One region of the Aminobacter sp. LjRoot7 genome, then DNA from elsewhere that is predicted to be linked to it. Evidence: predicted binding sites of a transcription regulator. Region 1 holds the regulator's gene; each other region holds the start of a gene.

What was found. Region 1 encodes PhoB, which activates phosphate uptake and scavenging genes when phosphate is short. Its sites were predicted from a motif close to TGTCATNNANCTGTCAT; they were not measured.
Region 2: ACSQ3E_RS28575 (DUF6454 family protein) is a predicted target of PhoB. The motif match lies at 1,921-1,937, and genes of this name have one in related genera.
Region 3: phnN (phosphonate metabolism protein/1,5-bisphosphokinase (PRPP-forming) PhnN) is a predicted target of PhoB. The motif match lies at 1,530-1,546, and genes of this name have one in related genera.

The regions. Positions count from the first base shown of each region.
Region 1 is NZ_CAXUPX020000014.1:83,946-87,220, forward strand. Features, by position in the region: gene xylF (D-xylose ABC transporter substrate-binding protein) at 1-110, opposite strand, end outside; gene ACSQ3E_RS27910 (ROK family protein) at 360-1,601, shown strand; gene phoB (phosphate regulon transcriptional regulator PhoB) at 1,632-2,321, opposite strand; gene phoU (phosphate signaling complex protein PhoU) at 2,420-3,124, opposite strand; gene pstB (phosphate ABC transporter ATP-binding protein PstB) at 3,163-3,275, opposite strand, start outside.
Region 2 is NZ_CAXUPX020000016.1:24,510-27,784, reverse strand. Features, by position in the region: gene ACSQ3E_RS28580 (O-succinylhomoserine sulfhydrylase) at 1-883, shown strand, start outside; gene ACSQ3E_RS28575 (DUF6454 family protein) at 941-1,873, opposite strand; gene apaG (Co2+/Mg2+ efflux protein ApaG) at 2,064-2,456, shown strand; gene ACSQ3E_RS28565 (Hsp33 family molecular chaperone) at 2,541-3,275, opposite strand, start outside.
Region 3 is NZ_CAXUPX020000012.1:43,327-46,601, forward strand. Features, by position in the region: gene ACSQ3E_RS26180 (DUF1513 domain-containing protein) at 1-730, shown strand, start outside; gene phnN (phosphonate metabolism protein/1,5-bisphosphokinase (PRPP-forming) PhnN) at 743-1,372, opposite strand; gene ACSQ3E_RS26190 (peptide chain release factor 3) at 1,585-3,177, opposite strand.

The DNA of each region.
Region 1 (3,275 bases):
TGGAAGTTCGACCAGGAGACACCGATGACCTTGTCCTTTGCCGAAGCCACTGCCGTAAGCGACAGAGTCATGGCAACACCCGCCAGGATGGCGGTGGTAAACTTTTTCATTATTTCCTCCCTGCGCCCAATGGGCGCGCCTACTTCGCGATAGCCCTTGGAGAAGCTCTTTTTTTCGAGCCTCGAAAAAATACTGACTCAATGCCCGGCCAGTGTCAACATGGTTTCGCGCGCGCTCCGTATTTTTTTCGGAGCCCGAAATAAATAGAGACAATTGGCGCAGGCTCTGTCACAATCACTTGGCGCGTAAGGGACTGCCGCTTAAGAAGGGCAGCGCTTCGCCGGGAGGAAGACGAGCACATGTCGGTCGGCATACGTCACGACGATCTGAGACGGCGCAACCGCGCCATGGTTATATCCGCTGTTCGCCGTGCCAGCCAGCCGTCGCGCACCGAAATCGCCGCCACCACCGGCCTCAGCCATTCGACGATCTCGACGATTTCCTCCGATCTCATTTCAGAAGGCATCCTCGCCGAAGCCAAGGTCAGCGAGCCGGTTTCGATGAAGCGCGGCCGGCCGCAGGTCGGGCTGACGCTCGAACCCAATGCCGCGTCGATCGTTGCCGTCGTGCTCTCGCTCAACAGCCTGTCCGCCGCCGTCATCGACTATGCCGGCAACACGGTCGTCGAGGAAACGAAGCGGCTGGTGACCCAGAAGATGACCGCCGAGGCGCTGATTGACGAGTGCGTCGCCATGGTCCGGCGGCTGATCGACGATGCTGCTGCCTCCGGCGGGACCGTGCTGCGCATCGCCATGGCCGTCCAGGGCATCACCGATGCCGCTTCGCGCAAGCTGTTGTGGTCGCCGATCACCCAGCACGACGACCTGCCTTTCGCCGACCGGTTCGAGCAGGAATTCGGCGTCCCGGTTTCGGTCGAAAACGACTGCAACATGATCGCCGAGGCTCTGCGCTGGCGCGATCCGGTGCGCTATCGCGACGATTTCATCGCCATCCTGTTGTCGCACGGCATCGGCATGGGCCTGGTCATCAAGGGCGAGTTGTTCACCGGCACGCAATCCTCGGGCGCCGAGTTCGGCCACATGGTCCACCGGCCCGACGGAGCGCTCTGCCGCTGCGGCCGCCGCGGCTGCATCGAGGCCTATGCCGGCAACTACGCCATCTGGCGCAACGCCAGAATTGGCGACGAGAACGCCGAACCGCTGGCCGACCTGTCCGACGACGACATCAGGTCGATTGCCGATGCCGCCCGCGACCATGACGGCCCCGAGCGCGAAGCCTTCCGCAGGGCCGGCGAGGCGATCGGCTTCGGTTTAGGCTCGATGTTCGCCCTGTTCGACCCTGCCCCCCTCGCCTTCGTCGGCGTCGGTGCAACAGCCTTCGACATCATGGAGCCGCATGTGCGCGCTGCCATCGCCAAGACAGCAGGCGGGCTGCATTCCAAGGCGATCTCGTTCGACACCGAACCCAACGAGGTTCCGCTCAAGCGCGAGGGCGCGATGATGCGCGCCCTGCTCACCGTCGATCAGGAAATCTTTGCCGCAGGCACGGCACCTCGCCGCGCCGATGCCGATGTCGCCTAGAGCCAGATCCCGAAAGGGACAGAAGCCCGGCTAGTCCTCGCGGATGGCGTAACCGGCGCCGCGGATGGTGCGGATCACGTCGGGCATGCGGCCATTGTTGACCGCCTTGCGCAAGCGTCCGACATGGACGTCGACGGTGCGTTCGTCGATGTAGATCGTCTCGCCCCAGACATTGTCGAGCAGCTGGCTGCGCGAGAACACCCGGCCCGGATGCCGCATCATGAATTCGAGCAGGCGGAATTCGGTCGGCCCGAGCTTGATCTCGCTCTTCTTGCGGTAGACCCGGTGCGACTCGCGGTCGAGCATGATGTCGCCGACCTTGAGCACTGACGACAGCACCTCGGGCTTGGCCCGGCGCAGCAGCGCCTTGACGCGCGCCATGAACTCCGGCGTCGAGAACGGCTTGACCAGATAGTCGTCGGCGCCCGTCGAAAGCCCGCGCACCCGGTCGCTCTCTTCGCCGCGCGCGGTCAGCATGATGATCGGCAGGCGTTCGGTGTCCGGGCGCATCCTGAGCCGGCGGCACAGTTCGATACCTGACAACGCAGGCACCATCCAGTCGAGCACCAGAAGGTCGGGCACGTTTTCCTGGAGCCGGATTTCGGCCTCGTCGCCACGCGTGACGACTTCGACCTGGTAGCCTTCGGATTCGAGATTGTAACGAAGCAGCACGCCCAGCGGCTCTTCGTCTTCGACGACCATGACCTTGGGAGCGATCATCGGCTATACCTTGTCCTTGCGCATGGCCGCTTCTGGACCATGCGCTGATTTAACCTATGCAGCGCCCCCGCGCCAAACGCATGCGGTTGCGGAAGTGCTCAGGCCGGAACCGTCGTCGTGGTCTCGTCGACCTTTGGCCGATTCAGCGGCAGCTGCGTACCTGTCACGACGAAATAGGCGTTCTCGGCGATGTTGGTGACGTGGTCGCCGATGCGCTCGAGGTTCTTGGCACAGAACAGCAGATGCGTGCAGGCCGTGATGTTGCGCGGATCTTCCATCATGTAGGTCAGGAGCTCGCGGAACACGGCGGTGTACTGGATGTCGATCTTCTGGTCGTCGGCGCGCAGGTTCTTCAGGCCTTCGGCCTGGCGTGCGACATAAAGATCAACGACGCCGCGAACCTGGCCGAGCACCAGCTGCGCCATCGCGTCGATCGAATGCGAGAGGTTGCGCGGGGTCGGCGACTGGCCAACGGCGCCAACACGCTTGGCGATGTTCTTGGCGAGGTCGCCGATGCGCTCGAGATCGCCCGCCATGCGGATGGCGCCGACGACGGCGCGCAGGTCCTGCGCCATCGGCTGGCGCTTGGCGATCAGTGTGATCGCGGAATTGTCGAGATCGCGCTGCTTGGCATCCATGATCGTGTCATCAGCCACGACGTTCTGCGCCAGCGCCTGGTCAGATGACAAAAGCGCGCGGATGGCGCCAGCCACCATCGCGCCGGCGAGATCGCCCATGTCGCGGATGAGCTGGTCGACGTGCTGGAGTTCTTCGTCGAAGGACCGGACTGTATGTTCGCCCATGATTTCTTCCTCGTATCGTGTGCCGCGACGAAACCCACTCAGCCGAAGCGGCCGGTGATGTAGTCCTGCGTCCGCTTGTCGTCGGGGTTGGTGAACATCTTGTCGGTCGGGCCTTCCTCGACGAGATAGCCGAGGTGGAACATCGCCGTGC
Region 2 (3,275 bases), on a different contig from region 1:
CGACCACATCGTTGCAGCCCGCGCCCTGTTCGGCTCGTGCCGCTGGGTCGTCGAGACGCTGGCGCCGAAATACGGCATCGAGGCGACGCTGGTCGACGGCACGCTGATCGAGAATTGGGAAAAGGCGGTCCAGCCCAACACCAAGCTGTTCTTCCTGGAAAGCCCGACCAATCCGACGCTCGAAGTCGTCGACATCGCGGCGGTCGCGGCGCTTGCCAATTCGATCGGCGCGCGCCTCGTCGTCGACAACGTCTTCGCCACCCCGATGCAGCAGAAGCCGCTCGAGCTCGGCGCCCATGTGGTCGTCTATTCGGCCACCAAGCACATTGACGGCCAGGGCCGCTGCCTCGGCGGCGTGATCCTGTCGGACAAGAAGTGGATCGACGAGAACCTGCACGACTACTTCCGCCACACCGGTCCGAGCCTGTCACCGTTCAACGCATGGACGCTGCTCAAGGGCCTGGAGACCCTGCCGCTGCGCGTGCGCCAGCAGACCGAGACCGCCGGCAAGATCGCCGACTTCCTCGCCGACCAGCCGGAAGTGTCACGCCTGATCTATCCGGGCCGGGCCGACCACCCGCAGGCCAACATCGTCAAGAAGCAGATGTCGGGCGGCTCGACGCTGATCTGCTTCGACGTCAAGGGCGGCAAGAAGGCAGCCTTCGCCTTCGAGAACGCGCTCAGGATCGTGCTGATTTCGAACAATCTCGGCGACGCCAAGAGCCTGATCACCCATCCGGCGACGACCACGCACAAGAACCTCACCGACGAGGCCCGAGCCGAGCTCGGCATCGATGACGGCACGCTGCGCCTGTCGGTCGGCCTCGAAGACGCCGACGACCTGCTCAACGACATCGGCGATGCGCTGAAGGCGGCTCGCTAACCACCAAGGTAACGGCGCTCCGCAACCAGGAGCGCCGTCCGTCTCCCTCGAACTGTCTTACGGCAGCTTGGTTTCGTAGACGTAGAGCTTTGTCTCGTTGTCTTCCGGCGCTGCGGTCAGGCGCAGGCCCGTCTCGGTCTTTTCGATGAGCACGGGATTGCCAGCGATCGACTTGCCCTTTTCCGTCCAGATCTGGACCGGCACCTGGAACAGCGGGCGTCCGGTTTTGAGGTCGACCGTTTCGATGCCGCCGAGGCGGAAGACCTGCCCGTCGGGACCCGGACGATATTCGGTAAGGCCGGTGCAGACGGCCTGGCCGGGCTTCGCCAACGCGCAATCCTGATAATCGATGTAGTGCGCAGGATTGAGCGTGCGCGTCTTTTCCGGCGCGAGCGCCGCATCCGGCACCGTCAGATCCTCGGTGACCTTCCATGCGTAGAAGCGGCGCGAGCCCCAGCTGACGGCATGCAGTGTGCCGTTTTCGGGATCGGAGACGATACCGCCGACATGATCGGGGAAACGGAACACCTCGGTCGCCTCCAGGGTTTCCGGATCGACACGGTAGATGATCGACTTGCTGTTCGGCCGGTATTCGGCAACCGGCACCCACAGCCAGCGGCCGTCATAGTCGATGCCGCCGGGATGATAGATCGCGCCTTCGCCGAGCTTCACCTGGCCGACGAGCTTGCCGTTCGCATCGAGCTTGAACAGGTGGCCGGCGCCCTTGCCCTCGTCGCGGTCGAGCCCGTTCTGCGGTGCCTCGAACTTCTTGGTCCGCTCGATGATCTCGACCGACGACATGAACAGCGCATCGCCGACGCGCGCGAAGCCCTGGGGGTGGAAGGTGTCGAACTCAAGCCTCGGGGATTTGACCAGCTGCCACTCGGCCCCCCTGGTCAGCTTCTCAATACCACTTGCCAGATCGTCCGCATGGGCGGCTGTGCCGGCAAGGCAGGCCGAGGCGAAAAGAACGGCTAAGAGACGTTTCATGGCGGAATTTCCTTGTCGTTGGACGACGTGGAAACTGGCCTTGCGGCGTGACAGCGGGGTGACGCCGATGCGTCGGCGAGGTGAAATTCACTGCACAGTCATCACAATCGGCGTGATTTTGTCTAAGAGCAGTTGACCCGCCGCCTCGTGCGGCGGACTCTGTCAATGTGCAGGCCAAGGAGCGCAGCATATGTATCGCGCAATCACCCGCAACATCGCGGTCGAGGTCGAGCCCTTCTATCTGGTGGACCAGTCCGAGCCATCGGAAAACCGCTACGTCTGGGGTTACCGCGTCACCATCGAGAACAACTCGGACGAATTCGTCCAGCTGTTGTCGCGCTACTGGCACATTACCGACGCGAGCGGCAAGGTCGAGGAAGTCAGGGGCCCGGGCGTGGTCGGCGACCAGCCCGAACTGAACCCCGGCGACACCTATCAATATGCGTCCGGCTGCCCGCTCTCGACGCCGTCAGGCATCATGGTCGGGCGCTATACCATGCGTAATGAGGCGGGCGAGATGTTCGACATCGCCATTCCCGCCTTTTCGCTCGACCTGCCCGACGCCCGCCACAGGCTGAACTAGCGCGAACAGGCGGCCGGCTTCCGCGTTCATGCCCAGAACACGATTGGACCGAGGGTCGGTCAAATCGTGTCGGGCTTGAAGCAACTATTGGACCGGGGCGAACTCCGCAGGGTCGAATTCGTAGGCCTTGGAGCAGAACTCGCAGGCGACGCGGATGACGCCGTCTTCGACGCTGTCGGTGATTTCCTCGGCGGTGAAGCCCTGCAGGATGCCCTTGATCTTCTGGCCCGAGCACGAGCACTCGTCGACCACGCGCACGCCCTCATAGACGACCGCGCCGTGCTCGTGAAACAGGCGGTAGAGCAGCCGTTCGGTGCCGACGGTCGGGTCGATCAGTTCCGTTGGCTCGATGGTGCCGACCAGCGCCAGCAGCTCCTGCCAGGAGTTGTCGTCGGGGTGGACCGCGATATCGCGCTCGTCGCCGTCGCCGCCATGGATGTCGGCCACGCGCCGACGTTCGGGCGAGTCGGGCAGGAACTGCGCCAACAGGCCACCGGCGCGCCAATGCTCGCGCGGGCCGCCTTCAGCCGGCAGCACGAGCTTCGCCACAGACAGCTTTACGTCGGTCGGAATCTGTTCCGACTGGCGGAAATAGGCGCGCGCCGCCTCTTCCAGCGTGATGCCGTTGAGCTCGACGATGCCCTGGTAGCGCGTCGTGTGCTCGCCCTGGTCGATGGTCAGTGCAAGAACACCGCTGCCGAGCAGATCCTCGGGCGAGGTCATGCCGGCCTCGATCGCCGCATCGACACGGTCGGCGTCGAAACGTGCATAGGCGCGCAGCGAGTGCGGCGTGGTGAAGTCGGCGACAAGCATGTCCAC
Region 3 (3,275 bases), on a different contig from region 1:
GCTCTACGTCACCGAGAACGACTTCGACAATGCCGTCGGCATGGTCGGCGTCTATGACGCCCGCGACGACTTCCGCCGCCTAAGCGAATTCCCGACCCATGGCGTCGGCCCGCACGAGCTGATCCTGCTTGGCGACGGACGCACGCTCGCCATCTGCAACGGCGGCATCGAGACCCACCCGGATTTCGGCCGCGCCAAGCTCAACATTCCGACGATGAAGCCATCCTTCGTGCTGGTCGATCGCGTCTCAGGCGATCTGATCGAGAAACACGAACTGCCTGAAAAGCTTCATCAATTGTCGATCCGGCATATGGATATCGACGCTGAGGGCACGGTCTGGTTCGGCTGCCAGCACGAAGGGCCGGCAACCGAGAAGCCGCTATTGATTGGCCGCACCGCGCGCGGCAAGGAACTGGAAATGCTCGACATGCCCGAGGACATCCTCGGCGGTTTCCGCAACTATATCGGCTCGGTCGCGGCCAATCGCGACGCCGGGCTGGTCGCCGTCTCCTCGCCGCAAGGCAATGCCTGGGCGATGATCGAGGCGAAGACGGGCAAGGTCGTGGCAAAGAACGATCTTGTCGAGGTCTGCGGCCTCGCGCCCGACCGCAACGGCTTCCTCGCCACCACGGGCGCCGGCCTCGTCGTCGAGCCCGACGGCAAGCAGACGGATGACCCCGAGCATGTCTGGGACAACCACATGCTGCGCATCGATCTGCAAAATACGTAAGTTGTTACTTACCTATATCAGGCCGGACACATCAGAGAAGGCGACGGCCTTGCGCAGCACGGCCAGGAAGCGTTCACCGGCGATTTCGGCCGGGCCGCTGTTGTCGATCGCGACATGGCCGGGGCCACTCAGATCATGCGGCGCGGTGCGCGCCAGCCGCGCCAGCACCTCGCCGCGTGATTCACGACCGCGCGCGGCAAGCCGGGTGGCCAGGATTTCCGGCGATGCAGTGATTTCAACGACGGCGACATTGGCATAGCGCTGGCGCAGCGCCGGGATGACCCCGCGCGAGGTGTTGGCGACAACGACGTGGCCGACCGATATGGCATCGTCGACGGAAGCCGGAATGCCGTAGCGCAGTCCATGCGCTTCCCACGACAGCGCGAAGGCACCCGAAGCCTCTGCCTCGATGAAGGCGGCGTCGGCGAGCGTGTCGTGGTCCTCGGTGGCGCCGTCGCTGTGGCGGGTGATGACGCGGCGGGCGAATTCGACGTGATCGTCGTCGGTCAGGCGCTCGCGGACATAGGCAATCAGCGTGTCCTTGCCGGCACCGCTGGGGCCGACCACCGCGACGAAGACGCCATTGCGGACAGGCGAGCCAACGCGGGTCAGTTCACGCTCGATCAATGCTGAAACCATCATGCGACGTCATTTCCTCCATGCCAGAGCCCCCACCCTGGCGGCGCCGGCCCTTTTCAGCAAGCTCGGCGCATTGAACATCTCCAGTGCCGGCCTGTCACGCTCCATGGCTTGGACCACGAAGCGGGCGGCGGCACTGCGATGCCATTAGGCGATTTGCATGACGGAATGACGAAACGAGAATGCGGAGCGGCAAATCCGCCCCGCATCCAGGATCAGGCAACCTTGTCGCGGACCTGGTAGTCCTTGATCGCGGCGAAGCGGATCATCTTCCAGCGCTCGGCCTCGTAGTTGAGCGAGAACTCGTGCTGGGCGAGGAACACCGGATCATTGTCGAGGTCGCGGGCGATGTCGCCGCGATGGCTTTCGATGAAGCGGTGCAGGTCGGCCTTGTCGTCGGCGTCAATCCAGCGGCAGACCGAGAAGCGCGCCATCTCGAAATCGACCGGCAGCGTGTATTCCACCGACAGGCGTTCCTTGAGCACGTCGATCTGCAGAGCGCCGACGACGCCGACGATCGCCGGCGAGCCATCCTCGGGCTGGAACAGCTGGACCACGCCCTCCTCGGCCATCTGGTGCAGCGCTTCCTTGAGCTTCTTGGCCTTCATCGCGTCACCGAGGCGGACGCGGCGCAGGATTTCGGGCGCGAAGTTGGGCACGCCGCGGAACAGGATGTCCTCGCCCTCGGTCAGCGTGTCGCCGATGCGCAGCGTGCCGTGGTTCGGGATGCCGACCACGTCGCCGGCATAGGCCTCGTCGGCGGTGATGCGCGAGCGGGCGAAGAAGAACTGCGGCGCCGACAGGCTCATCTGCTTGCCGGTGCGCACCAGCTTGGCCTTCATGCCGCGCTTGAGCTCGCCCGAGCAGACGCGGACGAATGCGATGCGGTCGCGGTGGTTGGGGTCCATGTTGGCCTGGATCTTGAAGACGAACGACGTCATCTTCTCTTCCGTCGCCTCGACCTTGCGCGCGTCGGCCTCTTGGGCGCGCGGCGCGGGGCCAAAGTCGCCAAGCGCCTCGATCAGGTCGCGGACACCAAAATTGCGCAGCGCCGAGCCGAAATAGACCGGCGTTAAATGGCCTTCACGGAACGCCTGCAGGTCGAACGGACGGCAGGCCTCGCGGGCGAGTTCCAGCTCCTCGATGAAGGCCAGGCGCTCATTGTCCGGCAAAAGGCCGGCGGCGCGGTTGGAATCGGGGCCATGCACCGGCGTGCGCTCGGCCTCGGCGTCGCCGCGGCGCACCGCGTTCTGGGCGAGGTGATAGGTGCCGGAGAAAGTCTTGCCCTGGCCGATCGGCCAGGTGATCGGGGCGGTGTCGAGCGCCAGCTTCTCTTCGATCTCGTCGAGGATCTCGAAGGTATTGCGCGCCTCGCGGTCCATCTTGTTGACGAAGGTGATGATCGGGATGTCGCGCAGGCGGCAGACCTCGAACAGCTTCAGCGTGCGCGGCTCAATACCCTTGGCGGCGTCGATGACCATGACCGCGCTGTCGACCGCCGAAAGCGTGCGATAGGTGTCGTCGGCGAAGTCCTCGTGGCCCGGCGTGTCGAGCAGGTTGAAGACGTTGTCGCCATACTCGAAGGTCATGACCGAGGTGACGACCGAGATGCCGCGTTCGCGCTCGATCTTCATCCAGTCCGAGCGGGTCTGGATCTTGTCCTTCTTGGCCTTGACCTCGCCGGCAAGCTGGATCGCGCCGCCGAACAGCAGCAGCTTTTCGGTCAGCGTCGTCTTGCCCGCGTCAGGGTGCGCGATGATCGCGAAAGTACGGCGGCGCGCCACCGCCTTTTCGATGTCTTCAGCCATCGGGGATTCCTATTGTGCAGTCGGGAGACAGCCAGTTACCCGGCCCGAAGGCCAAAGCCGCCGCGGATCACCGCAACCGGCAGGATACGGGCCGTCCG